Regions from separate parts of the Pseudochelatococcus sp. B33 genome, predicted to be linked through region 3. Evidence: predicted binding sites of a transcription regulator. Region 3 holds the regulator's gene; each other region holds the start of a gene.
The links. Region 3 encodes LexA, which represses DNA repair genes until DNA is damaged. Its sites were predicted from a motif close to TGTTCNNNNTGTGTTCNG; they were not measured.

Region 1 (9,911 bases), on a different contig from region 3:
CCTCGCGGGCGGCCTCCCCGGCGGCGGAAGGCGCAGCCGATTTCTGCGCCGGAGGCTGGCCGGCGGGAGGTTGATGACCGGCCGCGGCCTGCCCGGTGCCCTGGGCGGCGGGCTTGGCCTGCTGACCTCCGGCCTGCTGGCTCCCGGCGGGCTGGCTTTCGGCGGGCGATGGCGAGGCCCCTTTATCCGGCGATGCCGGGGCGGCGGGAGCCGGTTGCTCCTTCGGCGTATTTCTGAGGTTCAGCGCCTCTTCAATCGCGGACAGGGCCTCTGCCGTCGTATCGATACGCTTGCTGTTCTGAACCATCTCACCGCCTCGTCCGTGCGCCTGACGCATCTCGGCGCCGCGCGCGATATCGGAAGCCCTCCGGCTTCGCCGCACATCTACCAGTGACGTAAGATTAAACTTTGCAAGCCCTAAAGAAAACCCGGCCGGCCACCTTTGTCGTATTTCATTAACCAGATATTAAGCCTATGGTAAATGCGGCCGGGCCGGCGGAGAGAGCGCTTGAATCCCAAGGTGTTGCGTACCGGAGCCGATACGGGATACAAACGCGTCGGCCGGCCATGGCCCGACGACCGGAACCAGTGTGGCAATAACATCACCAATAGAGGCGCTGATTCCGCTCGCCGGACGGGGTGCACAGCAGGATCGTTCATGCCAGTAATAACCTATATCGACGCAAGTGGAAACGCCATGGCTGTTGAAGCTGTAACCGGATCTACTGTCATGGAAACGGCTGTCCGGCATTCCGTTCCCGGAATATTGGGAGAGTGCGGCGGAGCGTGCGCCTGCGCGACCTGCCATGTCTATATCGACGATGCGTGGCTCGACATCGTCGGCGATCCTGAACCGATGGAGGAGGACATGCTGGATTTCGCGCTGGACGTAAAGCCGAATTCGCGTCTTTCCTGTCAGATCCGGGTTCGGGACGACCTCGACGGGCTGGTGGTGCGCACGCCCGCGCGGCAGGCGTGAGGCCAAAGGGCCGGTGAGCGGCGCGCAGCCGGTCCGGATTTGACGCATGACAAGGCCGGGGCAGTGCCTTTCCGGTCTACTGGATCAGGCGATAAGGAGAGTGTAGGCCATGTTCAAGAAGATACTCGTCCCCGTCGATCTGGCGGATCTCGACATTGCACGCAAGGCGGTCACGCGCGCCGCGGCGCTGGCGCGGGAGTCGGGCGGCACCATCCGGCTGGTCTACGTGCGGTCCATCCTGCCGGTATCCTTCGTGGAATTCGTGCCGCCCAATTTCGACGAGGAGCAGGCGCGTCTGGCCTCGGAGGAGCTGGAGGAATTCGCCAAGGAGGTGCCGCTTCCGCCCGAGCGTGTCACGACGGTGGTGCGCCTCGGCTCCGTCTATAATGAGGTGCTGGAGGAGGCGTCGGAGTTGGGGGCGGACCTGATCGTCGTCTCCTCGCATCAGCCGGGCGTGTCGACCTACCTCATCGGCTCGAACGCGGCGACGATCGTGCGCCACGCGACCTGCTCCGTGCTTGTCCTGCGCGACTGAACCCGGGCCGGTTGGAAAAGGCGGGCAGGGGATACCCCTGTCCGCCCCGTCATTGCCATGGCCGCGCCCGAGGGCGCGGGCCTTCAGCGGCCGCGATGCGGGCCGGCGCCATGTGCGAAGCGCTGCCAGTGATGCGGCCCTTCGGCCAGATTGTCGCGCAGCAGGATGCCGAAGCGGCGCTTCTGGGCATCGTCGAGGCTGTCGAACAGCGGCTTGGCGGCTTCCGCCACCGTGGTGAGGCGGTCGGCCCGTCCGCGCAGCCCCTCGGCCTGGCGGCTGAGGGCCTCGAGCGCATCGGGACGCGAGCGCTCGCCGCGCTGCTGTGCACGTTCCTGGCGCTGTTCGGCGCGTTCGTCGGAGAGGGAGCGTAGGGCCGTTTCCAGCGCGGTCCAGTGCGTCTCCTGCTCGGTGGTGAGTTGCAGACCGGCCTTGAGGGCCGCGAGGCGGGCGGCGGTGAAGGCCGCGCGGTCTTCGGCGCTGAAGCGCGGCCCGCGCTGACGATCCTGCTCGGACCGCTCGGCGGCGGGCTTATCCTGCGTGTCCTGTTGGGCGAAGGTCGGGGCGATGCCACCCACGAGCAGGGCAGCGGCGGCGGAGGCGGCAACGAGGGTCTTTCTCATGTCCCATGATCCTTTTCAGCTTGCGCATTGTTGCGGCGAGATGAGGATGGGATCTGCGGCATCGATATTCAAATTAAATTTCCTTAAGGTGCTTACCTCAATATTGCCTTAATTGTTAAAATAGAAATAAATTCATTTAATAACAATTAATGATAGCGTATTCCTTATATAAATTTGTGATTGAATTGTGGCTTGTCATATATGGTTATTTTTTATGAACGAAAATATGCTTATTTTTTCTCCGTTCTGATATATGTTCCTTTATTGTTCTTGAGTGGAAGGTGGTTCTGGTCTATGGTGCCTGCGGGTTCCGTGGATGGTATCGGGTGGGGCGTATGGTAGCGCGCGTGGCGACGGTTGCTTTCGAGGGGATCGAGGCACGGCCCGTCGACGTTCAGGTGCTGGTCGCGTCGGGTGCGGTGGCGTTCTCCATCGTCGGCCTGCCGGACAAGGCGGTGGGCGAATCGCGCGAGCGGGTGAGGGCGGCGCTGGTGGCCTCGGGGCTGGCGATGCCCGCCAAGCGCATCACGGTCAATCTCGCGCCCGCCGACATGCCGAAGGAGGGATCCCATTACGACCTGCCGATTGCGCTCGCCATCATGGCCGCCATCGGCGCCATACCGGCCGATGCGCTCGCCGGCCATGTCGTGCTCGGGGAGCTGGGGCTCGACGGCGCGCTGACGCCGGTCGCGGGCGTGCTGCCGGCGGCGATGGCGGCGGCGGGGCGCGGGCTCGGCCTGATCTGCCCCGCCGCCTGCGGGCCGGAAGCGGCCTGGGCGAGCGGCGATCTCGACATCGTCGCGCCCGCCTCGCTCGTGCAGCTCGCCAACCATATCCGCGGCGTTCAGGTGCTGTCGCGGCCGCAGCCGGGCATGGACCGCACCGACGGCGCGATGCCCGATCTCAAGGACGTCCGCGGGCAGGAGAGCGCGCGCCGCGCGCTCGAAATCGCGGCGGCGGGCAATCACAACCTGCTGCTGCACGGCCCGCCGGGCAGCGGCAAGTCGATGCTGGCGAGCCGGCTGCCGTCGATCCTGCCGCCGCTCACGCCGCGCGAGCTGCTCGACGTGTCGATGATCCACTCGGTCGCGGGGCTGCTGGAGGATGGCGCGCTCACGGACCGGCGGCCGTTCCGCGCGCCGCATCACTCGGCCTCCATGGCGGCGCTGGTCGGCGGCGGCATCCATGCCCGGCCCGGCGAGGTGTCGCTGGCGCACAACGGCGTGCTGTTTCTCGACGAGTTGCCGGAGTTCCAGCCGCAGACGCTCGACGGCCTGCGCCAGCCCATGGAAACCGGCGAGGTGCTGATCTCCCGCGCCAACCGCCGCGCGGTCTACCCGGCGCGTTTCCAGCTCGTCGCGGCGATGAACCCGTGCCGGTGCGGCAACGCCACCGAGCCCGGCTTCGCCTGCCGCAGGCAGCCCAACGACCGCTGCATGGCGCAGTATCAGGCGCGCCTTTCCGGCCCGCTCATCGACCGCATCGACCTTGTCATCGAGGCGCCGGCGGTGACCGCGTCGGACCTGATCCAGCCGCAGCCCTCGGAGCCGTCGGCCGTGGTTGCGGCGCGGGTGGCGCGGGCGCGGGAGCTGCAGGCGCGCCGCTTCCGGGCGCTCGGCCTGCCCGCCGATACGACGAATGCCCATTGCCCGGCGCCGGTGCTGGAGGAGACGGCGCGTCCCGACGAGGCGGGCCTCGCCCTGCTGCGTGACGCGGCGGAGGCCATGCGCCTTTCCGCCCGCGGTTATCACCGCGTGCTGCGCATGGCACGCACCCTCGCCGACCTCGACGGGGAGGAGCGGGTGAGCCGCGGGCACGTGGCGGAGGCGCTGTCCTATCGCGGCGGCATCGGCCGGATCGCCGCCGCGGCCTGACCGGCGTCCGCGGTCCCGGGACGGGGTGTTGCCCGCCCGCAACATCCTGTGACCAACACGCGCATTCCGTCTCGTGTTAACCGCATTGCAATAACTCACTGGCTGCGGCCGCCTCATGCCCCTATGATGAAAAGGTGAGAACAGACGACGCAGCCGGAAGACGCAAGTATGATCATAGACCACAACGAATCGGGCGATCTCCATGACGTGATGGACGAGAAGCGGGCGGCGCTGTTCTATCTGAAGGAGGCCTTCGCGGAGGCGCAGCTCGACGGTCTCGACGAGGATTGCATCGCGCATGCGGCGCTGTTTGCGGCCTTTCACAGCCTGGTGACGATCTACGGCGAGGAGGCTGTCGCCGATTTCGCCCAGCGCCTGCCCGATCGCGTGCGCGCCGGCTGCTTTTCCTCCCGCCCGCGCCATTGAGCGCATTCCGATCACCTCGAAGGGCTGAAGCGCGCGGGTTTCACCGCTGGCGGGCGAGCCGCTGTTCCCACTCCCAGGCGTGGCGGATGATGACCGGCAGGTCGTCGAAGCGCGGCTTCCAGCCGAGTGCGGTGATGCGTCCGTTGGCGGCGATCAGCGACGCCGGATCGCCGTCTCGCCGGGCGGCATCGCGGGCCGCGAGGGGCCGGCCGGTGACGGCGCGCACGGTGGCGAGGACGTCGTGCACCGATGCGCCGCGTCCGTAGCCGCAATTGAGCGTCAGGTTGCCGCCGCCGCCGCGCAGATGCGCGAGCGCCAGCGAATGGGCGCCGGCGAGGTCGGAGACATGCACGTAGTCGCGCAGGCAGGTGCCGTCCGGCGTCGGATAGTCCTGGCCGAAGACGTCGACGTGCGGCCGCCGCCCCAGCGCCGCGGCGAACGCGACCTTGATGAGATGGGTCGTGGGCGTGGACTGGCCGGCACGCCCCAGCGGATCGGCGCCCGCGACGTTGAAATAACGCAGGATGGCGAACTGCAGGCCGTGAGCGCGCGCGGTGTCGCGCAACATCTGCTCGACCATGAGCTTCGACCAGCCATAGGGGTTGATCGGCGCAAGCGGCGCCTCCTCCGGGATGGGCGACACGGCGGCGTCGCCGTAGATGGTCGCGGTGGAGGAGAAGACGAAGCGCCTCACGCCGTGCCGCACCGCCGTGTCGATGAGCGTGCGGGTCCCGGCGGTGTTGTTGAGGTAGTAACCCAGCGGATCGGCGACCGATTCGGGCACGCTGATGCGCGCGGCGAAGTGGACGATCGTGTCGACGGCGTGCTCGCGGACGATGCGCGTGGTCAGTTCCCTATCGGCGATGTCGCCCTCGAAGAACGGAACGCCGGCGGGAACCGCGCCGCGCAACCCCGTCGACAGGTTGTCGAGCGCGACGGGCGTTTCGCCGCCGTCGAGAAGTTCGAGCACCATGTGGCTGCCGATGTAACCGGCGGCGCCCGTGACAAGAACGGCCATTGAGGCTCCCGCGCCATGCGTTCATTGTTATGCGCCTGCCCACCGGCCGGACGAGTCCGTTCGATCGGAAAGCGCTCTGGTTCATGCGCATGGTTTAGAGTGCGTGTGGGGAAAAATCACCCCATTAATGAAAGGTGTGGCGATGCGGCTCAAGAGCGGGATCTGGGTGGCGGCCTATCTGCGCCGCTGCGCGGTGGAGGGGGCGTTCGCGGTGCTGCGCCGGCGCGGCGCGGAGGAGGCGGGCGCGATCTTCGTGCTGGTCGACCGCCTCGACGGGACGGTGGCGCTCTACGGCCCGGCTCCGCAGAGCCTTGCCGGCGAGGAAACGGGCGTGCGGCTGTTCGCTCCCCTGCCGCTGAAGCCCGAGCCGACGCCCGCCGCGGCCCAGGCGCGGCTGCAGCGGGAACTGGAGTTCGATTCCGATCTGTGGATCGTCGACGTCGAGGACCGCCAGGGGCGGCATTTCCTTGATCTGGCGCGGGAGTAGAGCGGCGGGCATTCGGACGGAATCGTTCCGCCGTTCTATCCATTTGTTTACGCATCAAGTTTTCCCGAAAGGTGCACACACTTTCCGGCTTGATGCTGTAGAGCGCTTTCCGATCAAATGGGATCATGTGATCGATGAGAATTCGCTCAAAGGGAAGAAGCGAGAGAATTTCACGGTTTCCGTGAAATGGTGAAACCCTCGGGCGCCCGTCACACCGGCAGGCCCTCGTCCCACGGCGGCGAGGGCGAGAATCGGGCCGTCAGGAACTCGACCAGCGCGCGCACCTTGGCCGGCGGCCGGCGGTCGTGCGGAAAGACCGTGTAGACGCCGCCCGCCTCCACCACCGGGTGGTCGAGGGCGATGACCACAAGGCGTCCGGCGCGCACCGCATCGCCGACGAGGAAGGTCGGCTGGTAGATGATGCCCTGTCCGGCCTCGGCCGCGATCACCAGCACGTCGCCGTTGTTGACGCGCAGATTGCCGGACACGCGCGCCGTCTCGCCCGACGGGCCGAAGGGCCAGCGGTCGGTCCCGACGCGTTGCGACAGCGTGTAGCCAAGGCAGTTGTGGCGGCCGAGCTCACCGACGGAGCGCGGCGTACCATGGCGGGCGAGATAGTCCGGCGAGGCGCACAACAGGTTGCGGCACGGGGCGAGCTTGCGGGCGATGAGGCGCGATTCCGCCAGCATGCCGATCCGCACCGCGATGTCCCAGCCCTCCTCGATGAGGTCCACCACGCGGTCGTTGAGGCCGAGTTCGATGTCGAGTTGCGGATGCGCCACCTGAAAGGCCGGCAGCAGCGGGGCGATCTGGCGGATGCCGAACGAGAACGGCACGTTGAGCCGCAGCACGCCGTGGGGATCGACATTGCCGGCGCCCGCCTCGATCTCCGCCTCCTCGACCTCGGACAGGATGCGCAGACAGGCCTCATGGAAGTTGCGCCCGGCGTCGGTCAGTGTCAGGCGGCGGGTTGTGCGGTGCAGCAAGCGGGTGCCCAGGCGCGCCTCCAGCGCCGCGACATGCTTCGTCACCATGGTCTGCGACAGGCCCGAAAGCCTTGCTGCCGCAGTGAAGCTGCCCGAGGCCACCACCTTGGTGAAGACGCTCATGCCGGTCAGCCTGTCGAGCATGGGAAACACTCCGTTGCATGATGATCTCACACCAATAGTTATAATTATTATGCACGAAGACGTGATTAACGTCAGCCGTGCAATAGACCATATTGCATTGCAGTATAGTTGAGCGATGGCGCGCCGCCCCGCGCCGTCCCGGACGGAGGCATCTGCGACGTCCGGCTTCCGCGGCCTGCCGGTCGCGCATCTTTTGCCCGCATTCCTTGCCAAGGAGAATTGTGATGTCCCTCACCGCGAAACTTGATTCCTACAGGCCGCAGGCCCTTGCCGTCCTGCGCATCGCCTCGGGCCTTTTCCTGCTTCAGCACGGGCTGTCGAAGCTGATCCGGTTCCCCTATGTCGAGGCGCTCGCCAACGTGCCGCTGCTGTCACAGCTCGGCATCGGCGGTATCATCGAGGTTGTCGGCTCCGTCCTGATCATTCTCGGCTTCTATACGCGCCCGGCGGCGTTCGTTCTCTCCGGCCTCACCGCCGTGGCCTATTTCCAGTTCCATGCGCCACGCGGCTTCTATCCGCTCACCAACGGCGGCGAGCTGGCGGCGCTGTTCTCGTTCGTGTTCCTCTATCTCGTCTTCGCCGGTCCCGGCGCGTGGAGCCTCGACGGCAAGCGCGAGCAGGGACAGCTGGCGCTCGCCCGCTGAACGTCGGACAATGCCGGGTGCGCATCGTGCACCCGGCACGGGGTGCCGGCCGTCATATAAAAACGTGGAGGGTATCATGAGCGGGCTTCCCGCCATCGAGCCGGAGCGCACGCCCCGCCCCATCGATCCGGGCGTGCGTATCGGCCATGTCCATCTCAAGGTCGCGGATCTCGACCGGGCGCTGGCGTTCTATTGCGGCGTGCTCGGCTTCGAGCTGATCCAGCGCTATGGCAGCCGGGCGGCGTTCATCTCGGCCGGCGGCTATCACCACCATATCGGCCTCAACACCTGGGAGAGCGCCGGCGGGCAGCCTCCCGCGCCGGGCACGACCGGCCTCTATCATCTGGCGATCCTCTATCCGACGCGCGCCGCGCTCGCCGACGCGCTGCGCCGGCTGACGGCGGCGGGCATCGCGCTCGACGGCGCCAGCGACCACGGCGTCAGCGAGGCGCTCTACCTGCGCGACCCGGACCAGAACGGCGTCGAGCTCTACCGGGACCGTCCGGAGGAAGAGTGGCCGCGCAACCACGACGGCAGCCTCGCCATGGTGACGGAACGGCTCGACCTGCAGGCGCTGCTCGCGGCGGGATGAGGGCCTTCAGCCGCCGCGGCCGCGCTTCTCGCGCTTGCGCCGGCGGCTCGGGCCGGCCTCGGCCGCCTCGGCTTCGGGGGTGAGCATCGGCCAGTGGACGATGCGATCGGGCAGATCGTCGATGGCCACGTCGTCCTCGCTCGCCGCCACCCGCCCGCGCACCGACACGCCCGCCGCGTGCACCGTCTCCGGATCACCCGAGACGAGCGGATGCCACCAGTAGAGGTCCGCGCCCTCGCGCACGAGCCGGTAGGCGCAGGTCGGCGGCAGCCATGTCAGGCGGGCGACTTCCGCCGGCGTGAGGCGGATGCAGTCGGGAACCAATGCCTGCCGGTGTGCGTAATCCCTGCAGCGGCAGGCGCCGGCGTCGAACAGGCGGCAGGCGACATCGGTGGCATAGATGCGGCCGGTGTCCTCGTCTTCCAGCTTGACGAGACAGCAGCGTCCGCAGCCGTCGCACAGGGATTCCCATTCCCGCTCCGACAGTTCATGCAGTTTCTTTGTCTTCCAGAACGGTAAGCCGGGTTCCGTCAAAGTCACTCTCCGGCAGGCCGATGCCTGCACTGTATTGCAGTGTGCTGCCACTATATATGTGAGGTTGCCGCCACACGCGCCAGCGAATTGGCGTTCCGGTTAAGGATGTCAATCTTTGCTGTACGGGATGCGATTGCGGTGACGGCCAAGGTGTTTTACCACTGAGACGGTCTTCGGCTTCGCTCAGGGGAGCGATTGCGGTGTTCAAGTATCGTAAGGTGCCCCTCTCTACCCGCTTCAAGCGCGCCGCGCTTGCCGTTGACTCATGGATTGACGCTTCCCTCTATAACGCAGGTTCCGGGTTTGGCGAAATCTGGCGGCGGATATCGGCGCGCATGGACCGGCTCGCCGTCAGCGGCACGCGCCGTGTGCTGGTCGAGCTCGCCAGCGAGGGCACGACGCTGTCGGTGGCGGGCGGCATGCTGCTGCTCGCCTTCGCCCAGCCCGCCTTCGAGGAAACCACCGAGGACTGGCTGAAGAAGCCGGAATTCGCCGTCACCTTTCTCGACCGCTACGGCAGCGAGATCGGCCGGCGCGGCATCCTGCACGACGATTCGCTGGAGCTCGACGAGTTTCCCGACCTGCTGGTCAAGGCCGTTCTGGCCACCGAGGACAGGCGCTTCTACCAGCATTTCGGCATCGACGCCGTGGGCACGTTCCGCGCCATCTCCGCCAACGCGCGCGCCGACGGGGTGGTGCAGGGCGGCTCGTCCATCACCCAGCAGCTCGCCAAGAACCTGTTCCTCACCAACGAGCGCTCGCTCCAGCGCAAGATCAACGAGGCGTTCCTGTCGCTGTGGCTCGAATCGCGCCTCACCAAGAACGAGATCCTCAAGCTCTATCTCGACCGTGCCTACATGGGCGGCGGCACCTTCGGCGCCGCGGCGGCGGCGGAGTTCTACTTCGGCAAGTCGGTGCGCGACGTCACCCTGCCGGAAGCGGCCATGCTCGCCGGCCTGTTCAAGGCGCCGTCCAAGTACGCGCCCCACGTCAACCTGCCGGCCGCCCGCGCCCGCGCCTCCGACGTGCTGGGCGCGATGGTCCTTGCCGGCTTCATCAGCGAGGGCCAGGC
Region 2 (9,911 bases), on a different contig from region 3:
CCTTCCTTCTGGTAGATGTCGATGTACTTGCTCTTCACGCGGATCCGCTCGCCGGGTTTCGCCTGCTGATAGAGCTCGACCTGATTGCCGCCGTTGAGCACGCGGGTGAGCGGGATGGGCAGAGGCGGCAGGCCCTTCATCACACCGCGGACCGAGCCGTCGAAATGCGGGTCGGTCGGAGCGCGGTCGAACGAATCCGGCGCGCTGGCGGGCACGCGCAGGGCGTGGAGCGGAAAGAGAGGGGGCGCGACGATACCGCCGAACTTGGTCGAGGCCGCATGGGATTCGTCCCAGTAAACCGGGTCGCGGTCCATGGTGGCCTGGATATGGCGCCGGATCTGGCCCTGCTCGACCGGATCGCAGGCTTCCTCCCACTCGGACTCCAGTCCGATCATCGCCTTCACTTCATCGGTAATATAATCCACCATTCTCCCGGACTCCTCCTGTCGCCGCTTATCAAGGCTGCGGCTTTGTTCGTCTCGATCCGACGCACTCGGACAGCGCGCCGGTTTCCCAAGGATCGGACCCAATTTTATACATCCAAACATAATTTGATCAAGCATATATCGATTAAATAGGATTTTGAGCTTATGATACGGCGAACGGTAACGATCGGCTGGGCGCGGGAGGAATTGGCGGATGGCTTTGCGTGTCACGGTGATTGCGGGTGGCGTTCTCGATCCGGGCACCGCGCCTGCGACGACGCATGATCTTACCTTCGTGCCGCTTTCCGATCCCGGGGCGCTGCGGAGGTCGCTGGTGGAGGCGGATGCCTTTGTCACGCGCCAGGTGGCGGTGACGGACGAGTTGCTGTCTGTCTGCAAGCGCCTGCGGCTGGTGCAGCAGGTCGGCGCGGGCATCAACCGGATCGATCTTGCGGCGGCTGGGGCGAGGGGCATCCCGGTGGCGAACACGCCGGGCGCGCCCACCATCGCCGTCGTGGAGCATATGTTCCTGCTGATCCTCGCCGCGCTGAGGGACCTGCCGGGTCAACTCGACGCGATGCGCTCCGGCGTCTGGTCGGACACGGTGGTGTGGGAGAACGACGAGATTGCGGGCCGCACGGTGGGACTGATCGGCTATGGCTCCATCGGCCGCGCGTTTGCAGCGCGCATGCTCGCCTTCGACGCCAGGATGCTGGTGACGACGCGCACCGTGCCGGATGACACGCCGCAAGGCATCCGCTTCGTCGATCTGGACACGCTGCTGCGCGACAGCGAGATCCTGGTCGTCGCTGTGCCGCTCACACAGGAAACGAAGGGCATGATCGGCGCGAAGGAACTCGCCAAGATGCAGCCCTCCGCCCTGTTCGTGAATGTCGGCCGCGGCGCCATCGTCGACGAGGCCGCCCTGTACGAAGCCCTCGCGAACAACAGGCTGCGCGGCGCGGCGCTCGACGTCTTCACGCAGGAGCCGCTGCCGCTGGATTCGCCGTTCCGCAAGCTGCCGAACGTCATCCTGACGCCGCACAGCGGCGGCTCCACGAAGCATGCGCGCCGCCGCATCTGGACCGCGGCAATGGACAATCTGGACAGGCTGGCCGGAGGGCGCGAACTGATCAACATCGTCAACGCCAGGGAACTGAGCGCCGCGCGGCGATAGCCGCCTGCGCCGGCGTTACGCCAGAGCGGCGGGCATTCGGACAGAATCGTTCCGCCGCTCTATCCATTTGTTTACGCATCAAGTTTTTCCGAAAAGTGCACACACTTTTCGGCTTGATGCTATAGCCGACAGGTGCGGATCGGAACGACAGGCGAGGTTCCCAGACGTGCCCTCGGCATGAGTCCGAAGCACGCATCCGCAAAAGCACCCACCCGCAAATCCTGTTGACTCGCCGGCCATTTAAGAACAAATAATGAACATATGGCGGAAAGGTGTTCCGCCAGACCATGAGACCAGCGCTTTTCCGCCATGTCGCCCTCCGCCGCCAATCCGGTCATCGCCGAGCTTCGGGAGCGCGTCCGGCGGTTCGAGGGTGCGGGACGGGGCGTGCGGCAGGTGCTGCCGTTCGGCGTGGACGAGATCGACCGGCGTCTGCCGGGGGGAGGGCTCATGCTCGGGTGTCTGCACGAGGTGGCGGGCGGCGGCAGCGGGGCCGTGGACGGGGCGGCTGCCGCCCTGTTCGCGGCCGGCATCGCGGCGCGCACGAAGGGCAAGGTGCTGTGGTGCGTCACCCGGCCGGACCTGTTCGCCCCGGCGCTGGCCCAGGCGGGCCTGCCGCCCGACCGGGTGATCCATGTCGAGGCCGGCGAGGAGAAGGATCTGCTCGCCTGTTTCGAGGAGGGGTTGCGTCACGGCGGGCCCGGCGCCGTGGTGGCGGAGGTCTCGCGCCTGTCCATGACCGCCTCGCGGCGGCTGCAGTTGGCGGCCGAACGGTCCGGCGCGACCGGGATCGCCATCCGGCGCTGGCGGCGTCCGGCCGATGCGGCGGACTTCGGACAGCCGACCGCCGCCTTCACCCGCTGGCGCGTTTCGGTGCTGCCGTCGGCGCCGTTGCCGGTCGCGGGCGTCGGGCGTTCCCGCTGGTGGCTCGAACTCGTGCGCTGCCGCGGCGGCGAAGGTTTCGATATCGAAGTGGAGGCCTGCGATGCCGAAGGGAAACTCGTCGCGGATCGTGTCGCTGTTCCTGCCGAGATGGCCCACGGACCGTCTCGGCAGGCAAATGGGCGGCCAAATGGGCGACCGAGCGGGCGGCGCATCGCCCCGGCCTGACGGGCCGCTCGTCCTAGCGGGCCGCGAGGGCAGGCGGCGCGTCGTCACCGCGCTCGATGCGGCGGCGGAGCGCCTTGGGCTCGTCGCCGGCATGGCGGTGACGAAGGCGCGGGCGCTGGTGCCGGGGCTTGCGGTCGTGGATGCCGACCCGTGCGCCGATGCGCGGGGGCTCGAACGGCTGGCGCTGTGGGCGCTGCGCTTCTCGCCCATCGTCGCGTCCGACCCGCCCGACGGGCTCGTCATCGACACGACGGGGGCCGACCATCTGCACAGCGGTGAGGCCGCCATGCTGACGGCTATCGTGGAGCGCCTCGCGGCCGCCGGCATCGAGGCGCGGGCGGCCGTCGCCGACACATGGGGTGCGGCCCACGCCGCCGCCCGCTTTCTCGGCCGGGCGACGGCGGTCGTCCCGCCGCAGGGGGCGGAGCGGGTGCTGCGCCCCCTGCCGGTCGAGGCGCTGCGCCTTGCGCCGCAGACCGTCCGCGATCTGCGCGGGATCGGATTCGAGCGCATCGGAGACCTCGTCGACCGGCCGCGCGCCCCGCTGGCGCTGCGTTTCGGGCCGGATCTCATGCGCCGGCTCGATCAGGCGCTGGGACGCGTGGCCGAGCCCGTCGAGCCGGTGCGCTCGCCCGATCTCATCGCGGTTTCCCGCGTCTTCGCCGAGCCGATCGCGGCGCCCGAGACCATCGCCCGCTATACGCACAAGCTCGTCGCCGCCCTGTGCGCCGGGCTGGAGGCAAGGGGGCTCGGCGCGCGCCGCCTCGACCTGCTGTTCCGGCGCATCGACAACGGCCTGCAGGCCATCCGCATCGGCACGGCGCAGCCGGTGCGGGATGCAGGACGGCTGACGCGGCTCTTATGTGAGCGCATCGAGACGATCGATCCCGGCTTCGGCATCGAGGCCATGACACTGACCGCCACCCGCGCCGAGCCGCTCACGGCCCGGCAGGTGGCCGCCTCGCTCGCGGACGAGGCGGAGCCGGACATCTCCGGCCTGATCGACGTGCTGGCCAACCGCGTCGGCGTGCGCCGGGTCTATCGCCTCGCGCCCGTCGCCAGCGACGTGCCCGAGCGCTCGGTGATGCGCATTGCGCCGCTGTCGCCGGCGACGGGCGGGAACTGGACGGGGGAATGGCCGCGTCCGCCGCGGCTGCTGGCGCGCCCCGAGCCCATCGACACCATGGCGCTGCTGCCCGATCATCCGCCAGTCTGGTTCGCCTGGCGCGGGGTGCGGCGGCGGGTCGCGCGCGCCGACGGGCCGGAGCGTGTGTTCGGCGAATGGTGGAAGCGGGAGGCGGAACTTGCCGCGGTGCGGGATTATTTTCGCGTCGAGAGCGAGGCCGGCGAGCGCTACTGGATCTTCCGCACGGGCGACGGCGAGGATCCCGAAACCGGCTCGCACCGGTGGTTCCTGCACGGGATATTCGCATGAGCGCGGCTTACGCCGAACTGCAGGTGACGAGCCATTTCAGCTTCCTGCGCGGGGCATCCTCGTGCGAGGAGCTGTTCCTCCGGGCGCAGGAACTCGGCATCGAGGCGCTCGGCATCGTCGACCGCAACTCGCTCGCCGGGATCGTGCGGGCGCATCAGGCGGCGAAGGTGACGGGCGTGCGCCTGATCGTCGGCTGCCGCCTCGATCTTGCTGACGGCCCGCCGGTGCTGGTCTATCCCATGGATCGCCCGGCCTATGCGCGTCTGTGCCGGCTGCTGTCGCTCGGCAAGAAGCGGGCCGGCAAGGGTCGCTGCCATCTTGCATGGGCCGATCTCGCCGCTTGCACAGAGGGGCTGATCGCCATCCTGGTGCCCGATGCGGCGGATGACGCCTGCGCGCGCGACCTCTACCGGCTGCGCGACCTCTTCGGCGACCGCGCCCACGTGGCGCTGACGCTGCGCCGGCGGCCGAACGACCAGTTGCGGCTGTGGGAACTGTCCAATATGGCGGCGCGGGCGCGGGTGGCGACCGTCGTCACCAACGACGTGCTCTACCACGAGCCCGGCCGGCGCATCCTGCAGGATGTCGTCACCGCGATCCGGCACACCGTCACCATCGACGATCTCGGTTTCCGGCACGAGCGCCACGCCGACCGCTACCTCAAGCCGCCGCAGGAGATGCACCGGCTGTTCGCCCGCTATCCAGAGGCACTGGCGCGCACGCTCGACATCGCCCGCTCCTGCACGTTCTCGCTCGATGAACTGGCTTATCAATATCCGGAGGAAAAGCTCCATCCGGAGCTCACGCCGCAGCAGACGCTGGAGAAGCTGACATGGGAGGGGGCGGCGGGCCGCTATCCCTCGGGCGTGCCGGACAAGGTGCGCCGCACCCTCCAACACGAGTTGCGGCTCATCGAGAAGCTCGACTACGCGCCCTATTTCCTGACGGTCAACGCCATCGTCCGCTTCGCGCGCTCAAGGAATATCGTGTGTCAGGGCCGGGGCTCGGCGGCGAATTCGGCGGTGTGCTACGTACTCGGCATCACCGCCATCGATCCCGGCAACAACAATCTCCTGTTCGAGCGCTTCGTCTCGGAGGAGCGGCAGGAGCCGCCGGACATCGACGTCGATTTCGAGCACGAGCGGCGCGAGGAGGTCATCCAGTGGGTCTACGAGACCTATGGCCGCGACCGCGCCGCGCTGTGCGCCACCGTCATCCGCTACCGCGCGCGCGGCGCGCTGCGCGACGTCGGCAAGGCGCTCGGCCTGCCGGAAGACCTGACCAGGATGCTGTCGTCGCAGGTCTGGGGCACGTCGGAGAAGGTCGAGGCGAAGCATGCCGCACAGCTCAACCTCAACATGGCCGACCGCAGGCTGCGGCTGACGCTGGACCTCGCCCGCCGGCTCATTGGCACGCCCCGTCACCTCTCCCAGCATCCGGGCGGCTTCGTGCTCACCCGCGACCGGCTGGACGACCTCGTGCCCATCGAGCCCGCCGCCATGGAAGACCGGCAGGTGATCGAATGGGACAAGGACGACATCGACATCCTGCGCTTCATGAAGGTCGACGTGCTGGCGCTCGGCATGCTCTCATGCATGCGCCGCGCCTTCGACCTGATCGAGGAGAAAACGGGAAAGAGGCACGACCTCGCCTCCATCCCCCAGGGGGACGATGCGACCTATGCCATGATCTGCAAGGCCGATACGCTCGGCACGTTCCAGATCGAGAGCCGCGCGCAGATGAGCATGCTGCCGCGCCTGAGGCCAGAAAAATTCTACGACCTCGTCATTCAGGTGGCGATCGTGCGCCCCGGCCCGATCCAGGGCGGCATGGTGCACCCCTACCTGCGCCGGCGCGACGGGATCGAGAAGGTCGATTATCCGAAGCCCGAGCTCAAGGTCGTGCTCGGCACGACATACGGCGTGCCGCTGTTTCAGGAGCAGGCCATGCGGGTGGCCATCGAATGCGCCAGCTTCACCCCCGGCGAGGCCGATGAGTTGCGCCGCGCCATGGCCACGTTCAAGCATACGGGCACCATATCGAACTTCGGCCAGCGGCTGATCGACGGCATGGTGGCGAACGGCTACGACGCCGAATTCGCCCAGAAGATCTTCCGCCAGCTCGAAGGCTTCGGCAGCTACGGCTTTCCCGAGAGCCACGCGGCGAGCTTCGCGCTGATCGCCTATGCCTCCGCCTGGGTCAAGTGCCATCATCCGGACGTGTTCTGCGCCGCACTCCTCAACGCCCAGCCCATGGGCTTCTACGCCCCGGCGCAGATCGTGCGCGACGCGCGCGAGCACGGCGTCGAGGTGCGCCCCGTCTGCGTCAACGCCTCCCGCTGGGACTGCACGCTGGAGCCGCGCGACGCGCAAGATGGCCGTCTCGCCGTGCGGCTCGGCTTCAGGATGGTCAAGGGGCTGGGCAACGCGGAGGCGGCGCGCCTCGTCGCCTGCCGGGCCGATACGCCGTTCGTATCGGGCGATGATGTCTGGCGGCGGGCGGGCGTCTCGACCGCCGCGCTGGTCGCGTTGGCGGAAGCGGACGCCTTCCGCCCCGCGCTCGGCCTCGCGCGGCGTGAGGCGCTATGGGCGCTCCGGGGGCTTCGCGACGAGCCGCTGCCGCTGTTTGCGGCCGCCGCGCAACGCGAACGGGCCACCGTGGCGGAACAGGTGGAGCCGGCAGTCGCGCTCAACCCCATGACCGCCGGCGGCGAGGTGGTCGCGGACTACGGCCATGTCGGGCTGACGCTGCGCCGTCATCCCGTCTCGTTCCTGCGGCGGGATCTGGCGCGCCGGCGCATCGTGACCTGCGCCGAGGCAGGCGCCGCCCGCGACCGCAGCTTCATCGAGGTCGCGGGGATCGTGCTCGTGCGCCAGCGTCCGGGCTCGGCCAAGGGCGTCGTCTTCGTGACCATCGAGGACGAGACGGCCATCGTCAATCTGGTGGTCTGGAAGCAGATGCTCGACCGATACCGGCCCATCGTGCTCGGCGCGCGCATGATCGCCGCGCGGGGACGCATCCAGCGGGAAGGGGAGGTGATGCACCTCGTGGTGCACCGCCTGACGGACCTGTCGCCGCTGTTCGCCAGCGTCGGCGCGCGTGACACGGGCCTTGCGCCGGAGCAGGCCGTTACTGCTCCTCATGAGCAGTATTTTCATAAGAATCTTGGCGAGATCCGGGTGAAATCGCGGGATTTCCGGTGATGCATCGTGCCGGCAAGTCGGCTGGCCGTTTGCACGTTCGCATCATCATGAAGATCGGCCCCTGAAAATCGGTCCATCACGGGATCTATGGCCAGCCAATCATTAAATTTTTCCCAGACACTTGTTAAATGTCATGTATCGCATAAAAAATGTCGTCAAGCTTGCGCTAAAGCAGTTCCAGCAAAAGCGGAAACCGGTTTTGCGTCCGGAATTGCGTAAAAACAAAGAGATAGAGCATTTCTCCGTTTCAACGAAAAAGGAGAAATGCTCTAGAGGCTGTGGCTATAACACCTCTGACGACAACCAGAAGGACCAGCGAATGAGCGCACTCTCCATCCATTATGATCGGGTGCTGTCGATTATAGGAGAGGTGGTGCGCGTCGCCCTGCCGTCCCGCGCGCCGGGCGTGGCGGAGGACGATCCCGACGGGCCGCGCTACGGCGATCTCGCCATCGTCAGCGAGGGCGACGGCGAAGCCGGCGCGACCGGGCGGCTGGCGCAGGTCGTGCGGCTCGATGCCGGCGAGGTGTCGCTGCAGGTGTTCGGCGGCACGCAGGGGTTGTCGACGCGGTCCAAGGCGCGGTTTCTGGGCCATCCGCCACGGGTGGCGTTCTCGGGCAACATCCTCGGCCGCGTCTTCTCCGGCGACGGGCGCGTGTCGGACAGCGGCCCGGGGCTCGACTACGAGCCGCAGGTGGAGATCGGCGGGCCGTCGGTCAATCCGGCGCGGCGCGCGCTCGCCTCGCGCATGATCCGCACCAACGTGCCGATGATCGACGTCTTCAACTGCCTGGTCGAGAGCCAGAAGATCCCGATCTTCTCGCGTGCCGGCGAGCCCTACGACGCGCTGCTCGCCCGCATCGGCGTGCAGGCGGATGCCGATATCGTGGTGTTCGGCGGGCTCGGCCTCACCTTCGACGACTACTGGCGCTTCCGCTCCACGTTCGAGGATGCGGGCGTGTTCTCGCGCACCGTGATGTTCGTCAACCAGGCCGCCGACCCGCCGCTGGAGCGGCTCCTGGTGCCGGACATGGCGCTGGCGGTGGCGGAAAAGTTCGCCGTCGAGGAAAAGAAGCGCGTGCTCGTGCTGCTGACCGACATGACCGCTTTCGCCGATGCGCTGAAGGAGGTCGGCGTCGCCATGGAGCGGGTGCCGTCGAACCGCGGTTATCTCGGCGATCTCTATTCGCAGCTCGCGCGCCGCTACGAGAAGGCGGCCGTGTTCCATGGCGCTGGTTCGGTGACGATCCTGACCGTCACCACCATGCCGGGCGGCGACGTCACCCACCCGGTGCCCGACAACACGGGCTACATCACCGAGGGCCAGTTCTACCTGCGCGACGGGCTGATCGACCCGTTCGGCTCCCTGTCGCGCCTCAAGCAGCACGTCATCGGCAAGGAGACGCGCGAGGACCATTCGGCGGTGATGAACACCATGATCCGCCTCTACGCCGGCGCGCGCGAGGCCGAGCGCAAGCAGGCCATGGCCTTCGAGCTGTCGGACTACGACGAGCGACTGGTGCGCTTCGGCGAGGCGTTCAAGACGCGCTTCATGGACATCGCCGTGTCGCTGCCGCTGGAGGAGGCGCTCGACCTCGGCTGGCGCACCATGGCCGAGAACTTCTCGCCGGACGAGTTGCTGATCCGCCAGAACCTGCTCGACAAATATTATCCGCAGCCGGCCTGAGGGGGAGACGATGAGTCAGATCCCCCTGAGCAAGGCGCAACTGGCGCGCGAGAAGGAGAGCCTTGCCGCGAGCAGGCGCTTCCTGCCCGCCCTCGATCTCAAGCGTCAGCAGCTGATGGCCGAGCGCAACAAGGCGCGTGTCGCCGCCCGCGAGGCGCGCGAAGCGTTCGATCGGGCGGTGATCGAGGCCGGGGCCACCGTGCCGATGCTCGCCGACCGGCGCATCGACCTCAAGGACCTGGTGAAGGTTGACGCCGTACACCTCGGCGAACGCAACATCGCCGGCGTCAAGGTGCCGGTGGTGGACGACGTCACCGTTTCGATCCGTCCCTACGGCCGCTTCGCCCGCCCGCACTGGGTGGATGAGGTAGTGCGCCGGCTGGCCGCGGCCGCGCGGCTGCGCATCGAGGCGGAGGTCGCCGAGCGCGCCGTCGGCCTGATCGACAGGGCGGTGACGCGCACCACACAGCGCGTCAATCTGTTCGACAAGATATTGATTCCGCAGGCGGAAAGAAACATTCGCCGCATTCTGGTGGCGCTCGGCGACAACGAGCGGGCGGCCGTGGTCGGCGCCAAGCTCGCCAAGCGCAAGCGCCAGCAGGAGGAAGCGGGACAGGGCAACGGCAGGGGAGGCGAGGCATGACCATCGTCCCCATGCGCCGCATCACCCTGTGCGGGCTCGTCGGCGAGAAGGAAGCGGTGCTTGCCGGCTTGCAGGATCTCGGCTGCGTTCACCTCATCCCGCTGCGCCAGCCGGGCGCGCTCGCGCCGGAGGATCCGGTGCTGCGCCGGCGCACGGAAACGGCCTTCCGCCACCTGGAGGAGGCGCCCTACAAGCTGCGGCCCTTCCGCCTTGCGACCGAGTTCGACCTGT
Region 3 (9,911 bases):
CGCCGCCAGCACGGCGATGACGGCGAGGACCACGCCGGGCACGTTGAACGCCGGCTCGCGCACGGGCGGACGGCCACCGGGCCGCGGGTGGGCTTGATAGTCGTCGGACACGCAATGTTCCCTGCGCTGGAGAAAGGATGACGCGGATGCCGCGGGTGGAGCGGAAGCGCGCCACGATAGCACGATGCCGCATCGACGCCAGCGCCGCCGGAAACGCGGCTTATGCACGGGTTAATTGCGGATTTTCATCCTCCAAGATTGTGGCCGGCGATGCCGCCGTGGCATTCTTGATGCGTTTTCCATACTGGGTCGTCGTCACAGGTCATGGTTCCCCGGCCCCTTGACAGTTCGCGGTACAACTGCATGTTTCCTGTCCGTTCGCCTCGGACGCATGCGGTGTCGCCGTGCATGTCCTGTCCGGGGCGTTCCATTCGGATCGTCCCATGTCGGGTTGTCCCTGGCATGGCTGGAATCTTCATCGGCGGATTGGAATACGGGCGGGCATGATGACGGATGGCAACGACCTTTTCGGCACCCCGGCAGGCGGGGGCGGCGCCGAGCCGGCCACCAGGACGGGCGTCAGCTCTTCAGGCGCCGGTTCGGCCGCCAGAGCCGCCTCCGGCCGTGCGGCTGCCGCGGCCAGGAACGTGGCCGCCGTCAAGCGGGAACAGGCGCAGGCTGCCGGGAACCCCGGCCAGCCCGAGGCAGGCTATGACGCCTCGTCCATCGAGGTGCTGGAGGGGCTCGAGCCCGTGCGCCGGCGTCCCGGCATGTATATCGGCGGCACGGACGAGAAGGCGCTGCATCACCTCTTCGCCGAGGTCATCGACAACGCCATGGACGAGGCCGTGGCGGGATACGCCGGCTTCATCGAGGTGGAGCTGTCGGCCGACGGGTTCCTCGCCGTCACCGACAACGGGCGCGGCATTCCCGTCGATCCGCATCCGAAGTTCCCCGACAAGTCGGCGCTCGAGGTGATTCTCACCACGCTGCACGCCGGCGGCAAGTTCGATTCCAAGGTCTACGAGACATCGGGCGGCCTGCACGGGGTCGGCGTGTCGGTGGTGAACGCGCTCTCGGAAAAGCTCGAGGTCGAGGTCGCGCGCGGGCAGATCCTCTACCGGCAGGAGTTTTCGCGCGGGTTGCCGCTCGGGCCCCTCGCGACGCTGGGGCGCGTCAGCAACCGGCGCGGCACGCGCGTGCGTTTCAAGCCGGACGCCGAAATCTTCGGCCCCGGCACGCGGTTCGATCCGGCGCGCCTCTTCCGCATGGCGCGCTCGAAGGCGTTCCTGTTCGGCGGCGTCGAGATCCGCTGGCGCTGCGCGCCGGAACTGCTGCCCGCCGGCGGCAAGGTGCCGGCCGAGGCGACCTTCCGCTTCCCCGGCGGCTTGCGGGACTATCTGGCGCAGGAGATCGAGGGGCGCGAGCTCGTCGTCGACACCATCTTCTCCGGCCGCATCGACAAGTCCGCCACCAACGGCAAGGCAGGCACGACAGGCGCCCCGACGGGAGCCCACGGCTCGCTGGAATGGGCGATCGCCTGGTACACGCAGGACGACGGCCACGTCGCCTCCTATTGCAACACCATCCCGACGCCCGAGGGCGGCACGCACGAACAGGGCCTGCGCGCCGCCCTGCTGCGCGGCCTGCGCGACCACGCCGAGCGCGTCAACCAGTCGAAGCGCGCGGCGCAGATCACCGCCGACGACATCATGACCTCGTGCGCGGCAATGCTCTCGGTTTTCATCCGCGAGCCGGAATTCCAGGGCCAGACCAAGGACCGGCTCGCGACGACGGAGGCCGCGCGCATCGTCGAGAACGCGGTGCGAGACGCCTTCGACCACTGGCTCGCCGCCGCGCCCCAGCAGGCCTCCCGGCTCCTCGACTGGACGGTGGAGCGCGCCGAGGAACGGCTGCGCCGGCGCGCCGAAAAGGAAGTCGCCCGCAAGACGGCGACGCGCCGCCTGCGCCTGCCCGGCAAGCTCGCCGACTGCACGCGGGCGGGCGCGGAGGGGTCGGAGCTCTTTCTGGTCGAGGGCGATTCGGCCGGCGGATCGGCCAAGCAGGCGCGCGACCGCGCCACGCAGGCCATTCTGCCGTTGCGCGGCAAGATCCTCAACGTCGCTTCCGCCGGACGCGACAAGCTTTTGCAGAACCAGCAGATCGCGGATCTGATGCTGGCGCTGGGCTGCGGCGCGGGCTCCGCCTATCGCGAGGCGGACCTGCGCTACGACAAGATCATCATCATGACCGACGCCGACGTGGACGGCGCCCATATCGCCTCGCTCCTCATCACGTTCTTCTGGCAGCAGACGCCGCGCCTCATCGACGGGCGGCACCTGTATCTGGCCGTGCCGCCGCTGTTCCGCCTGAGCCAAGGCGGCAAGACCGTCTACGCCCGCGACGAGACGCACCGGCAGGAGCTGATGCGCACGACCTTCAAGGGCAAGAAGGTGGATATTGGCCGCTTCAAGGGCCTCGGCGAGATGCTGCCGGCGCAGCTCAAGGAAACCACCATGGATCCGCGCAAGCGCACCCTGCTCCGGGTGGTGGTGGATCACGACGCGCGGCCCGAAATCGGCGAGGCGGTCGAGCGGCTGATGGGCAACAAGCCGGAAGCCCGCTTCTCCTTCATCCAGGAACACGCGGCCTTCGCCACGGATCTGGACATCTGAGATCTCGACATCTGATCCGCGGCGGGCCGTCGTCCGCGGGAACGCGGCCAGCCCCGCCACAGAATCGACGCTGTAGAATCGGCTTTCCCTGTGCGCCGGCCGATGAAAGTCGCACCGCCAGGCGGAAATCGGCGCGCCGCCCCGCTCCAAACAACAAAGTTTTAAGGCTTATCGTGAACAGTGACGCTTGCGGAACACATTAAGAACGTGTATGGTGTTCGCGTTTCGTTTCGTGCCTCGTCATTTGACGTTACGAACTGGCGGAAATCCCGGGAGGACGCGTAATCCATGCTGACGCGCAAGCAACACGATCTGCTTCGGTTTATTCATGAACGGATGCGCGAGTCCGGAGTTCCTCCTTCGTTCGATGAGATGAAGGACGCGCTGAACCTGCGCTCCAAGTCGGGGATCCACCGGCTGATCATCGCGCTCGAGGAGCGCGGTTTCATCCGCCGGCTGCCGAACCGGGCGCGCGCCATCGAGGTGATTCGGCTGCCGGAAGTGCCGACCGCGCCGGTGCCGCGCGGCCGCTTCAGTCCGAGCATCGTCGAGGGCGGCCTCGGCCGCGCTCCCGCCGGCGGACGGGCCAACGTCGACAGGCCCGTGCAGGAAATCGACCCCGTCTCCTCCGGCGGGCTTACCATTCCGGTGATGGGGCGTATCGCGGCCGGCACGCCCATCACGGCGATCCAGAATTCGAGCCATTCGCTGACCCTGCCGCCCGAGCTGCTGTCCCCCGGCGAGCATTTCGCCCTGGAAGTGCGGGGCGATTCGATGATCGAGGCCGGGATTCTCGATGGCGACACAGTCATCCTGCGTCGGCAGGACAACGCCGACACCGGGGACATCGTCGTCGCGCTCATCGATGACGAGGAAGCCACCCTGAAACGCCTGCGCAAGCGCGGTTCCTCGATCGCGCTCGAAGCCGCCAATCCGGCCTACGAGACGCGTGTTCTGGGGCCCGACAGGGTGCGCATCCAGGGCAAGCTCATCAGCCTCGTCCGCCGTTACTGAGGCCGCTGGCAAGGCCCTTCGGGGACGTCACCGATGGGCCGGACGTCGCCAGGGCCGGTTGTCGGACGATCCGGCATCACCTGCCCGGACATTGCCGTTCTCGCCGTCCGGCCGGCCCCTGATGACGAGATCGTCGCCCTCGAAAATCAGCGCCAGAGCGCCGTGCCGGTCGAGGTCGGTTCTGTCGATGACGTGGCGGGCGGCGCAGTTTTCCGGCGCGCGCCAGCGCGTCACGACAACGGCGGCGCGGGTACAGTCCTCGTAGGCGGCCCGCTCGTCGAGGGCGAAGGCGACGCTGCGCCCCTCCGGCAGCACGGTGACGCAGCCGATGCGGTCACAGGCAACGCCGGCACGCAGTGATGGATCACCCGCCCGGCGCGGATCGCCGTCCGACCGCAGCCATTGCTCGACGGTGAAGGCGGACGGGCGGCCGAGAACGAGATAGCGGCCGTCCGCCGCCCGTACCATCGCGCCCCTGCCTTCGCGGTCGATGAGCATGTCCGGCCGGTCGGGCATGGCGGCGAGCGCCACGCCGAGGCCCGCCGGGAGGATGGCGAACCATCTGAGCGGCGTCGTCCAGAGGCAGGTCCACAGGAGGGCTGCCACCAGCAGGACCAGCACACCCGGCCCGAACGAGGGCACCACGACCACGGCGCCGGCGAACCCCTCGATGATCGTCGAGCCGGCAAGCACCGGCGCGGCCGCGAGGCCGGCCAGATGCCAGAACGGGCCGTCGAGCCCGAGCGGATAGGCCATGACGCCCATGAAGGCGAGCGGCATGACGAGCAGTTCCACCAGCGGCAGGCCGAAGGCGTTGCCGACGAGCCCCCACGGATTGAAGGTCTGGAAATGATAGGTGCTGAACGGGCCGGTGGCCAGCATCGCGACCACGGTCGTGGCCGTGCTGACGACGACGAGCCGGTAGAGCCGCCCGCCGCGCAGCCCGGCGTCCGGCAGATGCAGGCCGCCGCCTTCCCTGAGCGGCATCATGCCGTGCGCCCGCGCGCCGTCGCTCCACCGCTCGAACAGCGCGATCAGCGCGGCGACGCCCGCGAACGACATCTGGAAGCTCGGCCCGAGCAGGGTTTCGGGCTGGAACGTGAGGCAGACGAAGGCGGCGAGCGCGAGATTGCGCATGGAGAGCGCCGGCCGGTCCGCCAGGATCGCGCCCATGACGATCAGCGTCACGACGAGCGCCCGCAACGTGTCGATGCCCGCACCCGAGAACACGCAATAGACGCCGGCCCCGGCGATGCCCGCCACCGCCGCCGCCTTGCGCACCGGCCGGCGCAACGCCATGCCGGGAGACAGCGCCAGCAGGGCGCGCGCGAGAAAGAAGATCGTCCCCGCAACCAGCGTCATGTGGAAGCCGCCGATCGACACCACGTGGTAGATGCCCGCCGCGCGCAGGGATTCGTTGGTTTCGTCGGTCAGCATGCCGCGCTTGCCGGTGACGAGCGCCGCCACGAAGGCCGCCTCCTGCCCCCGCGCCCGCTCCTCTCCGTCCTTGCCGTGGCCGCTACCCTGCAAGGGGCCGCCGCCGGCCTCGATGATGCGACGTGTCAATGCATTGCGATGATTGTCTATCCACGCCGCGAGCCGGGCGCCCGGCGGTGTCGGCGGATGCCGGCCGGCGATCGCCTCGACCCGGCCGTTGACGGACCCCACTGCGCCGATGCCGCCGAAGAACGCGTCGCGGGCGAAGTCGTAGCCGCCGGGGCGCGCCGGCTGCGGCGGCGGCACCAGCCGCGCCGTGGCCACGATGCGCGTTCCGGGCGCGATGGCCGTGCCGCGGCGCAGGCCGATGCGCACGCGGGCCGGCCGCTCCCCCGCCGCGAGGCCGCCGATGTCCTCCACGTCGATGATGGCGCGCGGCCCCTGCGGCCGCTCCTCGACGGAGCGCACGAAGCCCGTGACCGGCGCAATGACCGTGCGGTTGAGCACCGGCTGCGCCACCCATTGCGTGCGCATCGCCGCCATGGAGAAGCCGAGGAACAGGACGCCGGCGGCCATGGCCGCCGTCCGCGCCCGCCAGTGCCCGCGCAGCATGACGGCGACGGCTATCATGACGGCCGCCGCCACGGGGCCGGACCACGGCGCGGGCTCGCGGTCGGCGGCGAAATAGAACGCCACGCCCGTGCCATAGGCCACCGGCAGCCAAAGGAAGAGCCGCCGGCGCTCGGCTTCCAGCGCGAGCCAGCCCGTCAGCCGCACGCGCCAGCGGCTGCCGAGATCGCCGGCCTCGGCGGCTGCGAAGCGCAGCCACGCTGGCGCCGCGAGGGGCATGGCCCCCCACCCTCTCCTGCCCGCGCGGTTCACGCCGGGTCCCGCGTCCAGTGCGGTGCGCGGCCGGCGATCTTTCGCATGATGCCTACCCCATACGCCCAAGTCATGATACAGAGCGCCGATGCCGCGTTGCGCGGCGCCCGAGCCGTGTTACACCGCCCATTATCGTCTTCCGGGGCGATTGCGCCAAGCCCGATTTGTCACATCCGTCACGACGGCGCGACAAATCCGTGGTACGTCCGTCGCCCGCCGTCAACGTTTGTGGATCAGTCGCTGCAATGACATCTCCCGTCGTCACGCGTTTTGCCCCGTCGCCAACCGGATTCCTCCACATCGGAGGCGCACGCACCGCGCTCTTCAACTGGCTCTACGCCAGGCGGCACAATGGAAAAATGCTGCTGCGCATCGAGGACACCGACCGCGAACGCTCGACGGAGGCAGCCGTCGAGGCCATTTTCGACGGCCTGCGCTGGCTGGGTCTCGACTGGGACGGCGAGGCCATCCGCCAGTTCTCCCGCGCCGATCGCCATTCCGAGGTGGCGCACGGCCTGCTGGCCCAGGGCCGTGCCTATCACTGCTATGCCACGCCCGAGGAGCTGGAGGCCATGCGCGAGCAGGCCCGCGCCGAGGGCCGCCCGATGCGCTACGACGGGCGCTGGCGCGACCGCGACCCGTCCGAGGCGCCCGAAGGCGTGCGCCCGGTCGTGCGGCTGAAGGCGCCACAGACCGGCGAGACGGTGATCGACGACGTGGTGCAGGGCCGCGTGACATGGCGCAACGAGAACCTCGACGATCTGGTGCTGCTGCGCTCCGACGGCACGCCGACCTACATGCTGGCGGTGGTCGTGGACGATCACGACATGGGCGTCACCCATATCATCCGCGGCGACGACCACCTGACGAACGCTGCGCGCCAGAAGCACATCTACGAGGCGCTGGGGTGGGACGTGCCCGTCATGGCGCACATCCCGCTCATCCACGGGCCGGACGGGGCGAAGCTGTCGAAGCGCCACGGCGCGCTCGGCGTCGATGCCTACCGCGCCATGGGATATCTGCCGGAGGCGCTGCGCAACTACCTCGTGCGGCTCGGCTGGGCCCACGGCGACCAGGAGATCTTCTCGACCGAGGAAATGATCGCGGCGTTCAGCCTGGAGGCCGTCGGCCGCTCGCCGGCACGGTTCGACTTCGTCAAGCTGGAGAATCTCAACGGCCATTACATGCGGGCGGCTGCGGACGCGGACCTCGTCGCGGCTGTGGAGCGGATCCTGCCCGAGGTCGGCCCGACGCGCGGACTTCCGGCGGCGCTCGATGCGCGCACGCGCGCCAAGCTCACGGCCGCGATGCCGGGCCTGAAGGAGCGCGCGAAGACGCTGCTGGAGCTGATCGAGGGCGCCTATTTCATCTTCGCCGAACGCCCGCTCGCTCTCGACGACAAGGCGCTCTCGCTGCTGGGCAACGGCGGACGCGAGCGTCTGCGCACCGTGGCCGACAAGCTCGGCGCGGTGGCGCAATGGTCGCCCGAGGCCACCGAGGCGGCGGTGCGCGAGGCGGCGGCGGAGGCCGGGGTCAAGCTGGGACAGGTCGCCCAGCCCCTGCGCGCGGCGCTCACCGGGCGGGCTACGTCTCCGGGCCTGTTCGACGTGCTCGCCGTGCTCGGCCGCGACGAAAGCCTGGCCAGAATTGCCGACCGGCTCACCGAGGCGTGACGCTTCGCACCCGGCGGGCACGAAACCATGGCATTAACATGGTCAACGGTTACAAAACTGTAATACTGAAACTCGCGGCGCCGACCCCTCTCCATGGCGTCGGTGCGGCCGCCCCGGCCTATGCGGGCGTGGCCCTCCTGCGGCAGACTCCATCGATAAGCCTTGAGTGTTAAAGGGTTATTCCTGCCTGCGAAAATGTGCATCAAGAGTATGCCATAACCACCCGATTTTCATCGGCTTGCGCATGCCGCGGCGTGGCCTGGACGGGTTTTTGCGGGGCGGCTGGCCGCTCGCGGCGCGACGCAAGTCGATCAGCGATGCTTGAACGTCGGCTCCGAATGCGCTAGGCAAGCAGCCGTCTTACCTCGGATCGGATCGAAAACCACAGATTGTCGCGGATTTTTTATGGTCATTCCATTCCCGGCTGTGCGGCTTTCGCCAGATCACTCAGCAAAGGGATTCATCCATGAGCGTGAAGACGAGCACGTTGACGATCGGCGACAAGGCGATCGAACTGCCGGTTAAAGATGGCACGATCGGCCCGAGCGTCATCGACATCGCACCTCTCTACAAACATTCGGGGATGTTCACCTACGACCCCGGCTTCACGTCCACCGCAAGCTGCGAATCGCAGATCACCTACATCGACGGTGACGAGGGCGTGCTGCTTTACCGTGGCTACCCGATCGAGCAACTCGCCGAGCACGGCGACTTCCTCGAAACCTGCTACCTGCTGCTCTACGGCGACCTGCCCACGGCGGCGCAGAAGCAGGACTTCGACTATCGCGTGACCCGGCACACGATGGTCCACGAGCAGATGAACCGCTTCTTCAACGGCTTCCGCCGCGATGCCCACCCGATGGCGGTGCTGGTGGCCTCCGTGGGGGCGCTGTCGGCCTTCTACCACGACTCGACGGACATCTCCGATCCGCAGCAGCGGATGATCGCCTCCATCCGCATGATCGCCAAGATCCCGACGCTCGCGGCCATGGCGTTCAAGTACTCGATCGGCCAGCCGTTCGTGTATCCCAAGAACTCCCTCGACTACACCGCGAACTTCCTGCACATGGCGTTCTCGGTGCCGTGCGAGGAATACGTGCCGAATCCGGTGCTGGCGCGCGCGCTCGACCGCATCTTCATCCTGCATGCCGATCACGAGCAGAACGCGTCCACGTCCACGGTGCGACTTGCGGGCTCCTCGGGCGCCAATCCGTTCGCCTGCATCGCGGCGGGCGTCGCCTGCCTCTGGGGCCCCGCCCACGGCGGCGCGAACGAGGCGGCCCTGCGCATGCTGGAGGAGATCGGCTCGGTCGATCGCATTCCGCAGTACATCGCCAAGGCAAAGGACAAGGACGACCCGTTCCGCCTCATGGGCTTCGGGCACCGGGTTTACAAGAACTACGACCCGCGCGCCAAGATCATGCAGCGCACCACGCACGAGGTGTTGAGCGAACTCGGCATCAAGGACGATCCGCTGCTCGACGTGGCGCTCGAACTCGAGCGGATCGCGCTCAGCGACGAGTACTTCATCGAGAAGAAGCTCTATCCCAACATCGACTTCTACTCCGGGATAACCCTCAAGGCGCTCGGTTTCCCGACCACGATGTTCACCGTGCTGTTCGCGCTCGCGCGCACCGTCGGCTGGATCGCCCAGTGGAAGGAAATGATCGAGGATCCGTCCCAGAAGATCGGCCGTCCGCGCCAGCTCTACACCGGCGCGCCCCAGCGCGACTACGTCCCCCTGGGGCAGCGCTCGTAATACCCGATCGCAACGGGTTCGGCGCCGAGACCGGGCCGGATCCCTGCGGCGATCGGGCAAGGCCGGCCCGGGACGCGGATTCCGGCATCCCATTGTGGCTGCGGCGTATGGCGCCGCAGCCATTTTCGTATGCTTCTGCCCCGCCTTTAGGCACTTATCGCTGGATTTCGTGCCGGAGGGCCTTCGTCGGCACTGGACAAGTTCACTGTTTTCGACTGCTATGGAAGACGGCACATCGAGGGAAACGTGCCGGCACAACGCGTGATCGGAGGCACCGTCAGCCAGGCCACAGGGCGGACCTATCCTACTAGATTACATTGATTCTCGCGCATGATGCCGCCGGAGCGGCGCTTATCGGGGGACGGCACCGCGTGGGTGCCGCCACGGGAAATTGCGTTCTTCACGTGCCGAATCGGCACGTGTCCCGGTCCTGATGCGAAAGGAACACAGAAGGCGCTTCGCCAATGGAAG

Region 1: the regulator LexA is predicted to act here: its motif matches at 2,389-2,406, upstream of ACUSIJ_RS09975 (YifB family Mg chelatase-like AAA ATPase).
Region 2: the regulator LexA is predicted to act here: its motif matches at 1,845-1,862, upstream of ACUSIJ_RS19530 (ImuA family protein).

The regions. Positions count from the first base shown of each region.
Region 1 is NZ_JBSEFH010000007.1:215,570-225,480, forward strand. It holds gene ACUSIJ_RS09955 (apolipoprotein A-IV repeat region-like domain-containing protein) at 1-307, opposite strand, end outside; gene ACUSIJ_RS09960 (2Fe-2S iron-sulfur cluster-binding protein) at 659-979, shown strand; gene ACUSIJ_RS09965 (universal stress protein) at 1,089-1,514, shown strand; gene ACUSIJ_RS09970 (Spy/CpxP family protein refolding chaperone) at 1,598-2,134, opposite strand; gene ACUSIJ_RS09975 (YifB family Mg chelatase-like AAA ATPase) at 2,470-4,008, shown strand; gene ACUSIJ_RS09980 (hypothetical protein) at 4,177-4,434, shown strand; gene galE (UDP-glucose 4-epimerase GalE) at 4,475-5,452, opposite strand; gene ACUSIJ_RS09990 (DUF1491 family protein) at 5,595-5,939, shown strand; gene ACUSIJ_RS09995 (LysR substrate-binding domain-containing protein) at 6,149-7,069, opposite strand; gene ACUSIJ_RS10000 (DoxX family protein) at 7,294-7,713, shown strand; gene ACUSIJ_RS10005 (VOC family protein) at 7,790-8,305, shown strand; gene ACUSIJ_RS10010 (YcgN family cysteine cluster protein) at 8,312-8,839, opposite strand; gene ACUSIJ_RS10015 (transglycosylase domain-containing protein) at 9,040-9,911, shown strand, end outside.
Region 2 is NZ_JBSEFH010000018.1:60,836-70,746, forward strand. It holds gene ACUSIJ_RS19520 (FAS1-like dehydratase domain-containing protein) at 1-428, opposite strand, end outside; gene ACUSIJ_RS19525 (NAD(P)-dependent oxidoreductase) at 640-1,602, shown strand; gene ACUSIJ_RS19530 (ImuA family protein) at 1,912-2,712, shown strand; gene ACUSIJ_RS19535 (Y-family DNA polymerase) at 2,663-4,147, shown strand; gene ACUSIJ_RS19540 (error-prone DNA polymerase) at 4,144-7,350, shown strand; gene ACUSIJ_RS19545 (V-type ATP synthase subunit B) at 7,670-9,037, shown strand; gene ACUSIJ_RS19550 (V-type ATP synthase subunit D) at 9,048-9,680, shown strand; gene ACUSIJ_RS19555 (V-type ATP synthase subunit I) at 9,677-9,911, shown strand, end outside.
Region 3 is NZ_JBSEFH010000011.1:63,440-73,350, reverse strand. It holds gene ACUSIJ_RS13670 (rhomboid family intramembrane serine protease) at 1-111, opposite strand, end outside; gene parE (DNA topoisomerase IV subunit B) at 504-2,675, shown strand; gene lexA (transcriptional repressor LexA) at 2,964-3,689, shown strand; gene ACUSIJ_RS13655 (ComEC/Rec2 family competence protein) at 3,717-5,975, opposite strand; gene gltX (glutamate--tRNA ligase) at 6,254-7,681, shown strand; gene gltA (citrate synthase) at 8,148-9,440, shown strand; gene ACUSIJ_RS13640 (ABC transporter permease subunit) at 9,905-9,911, shown strand, end outside.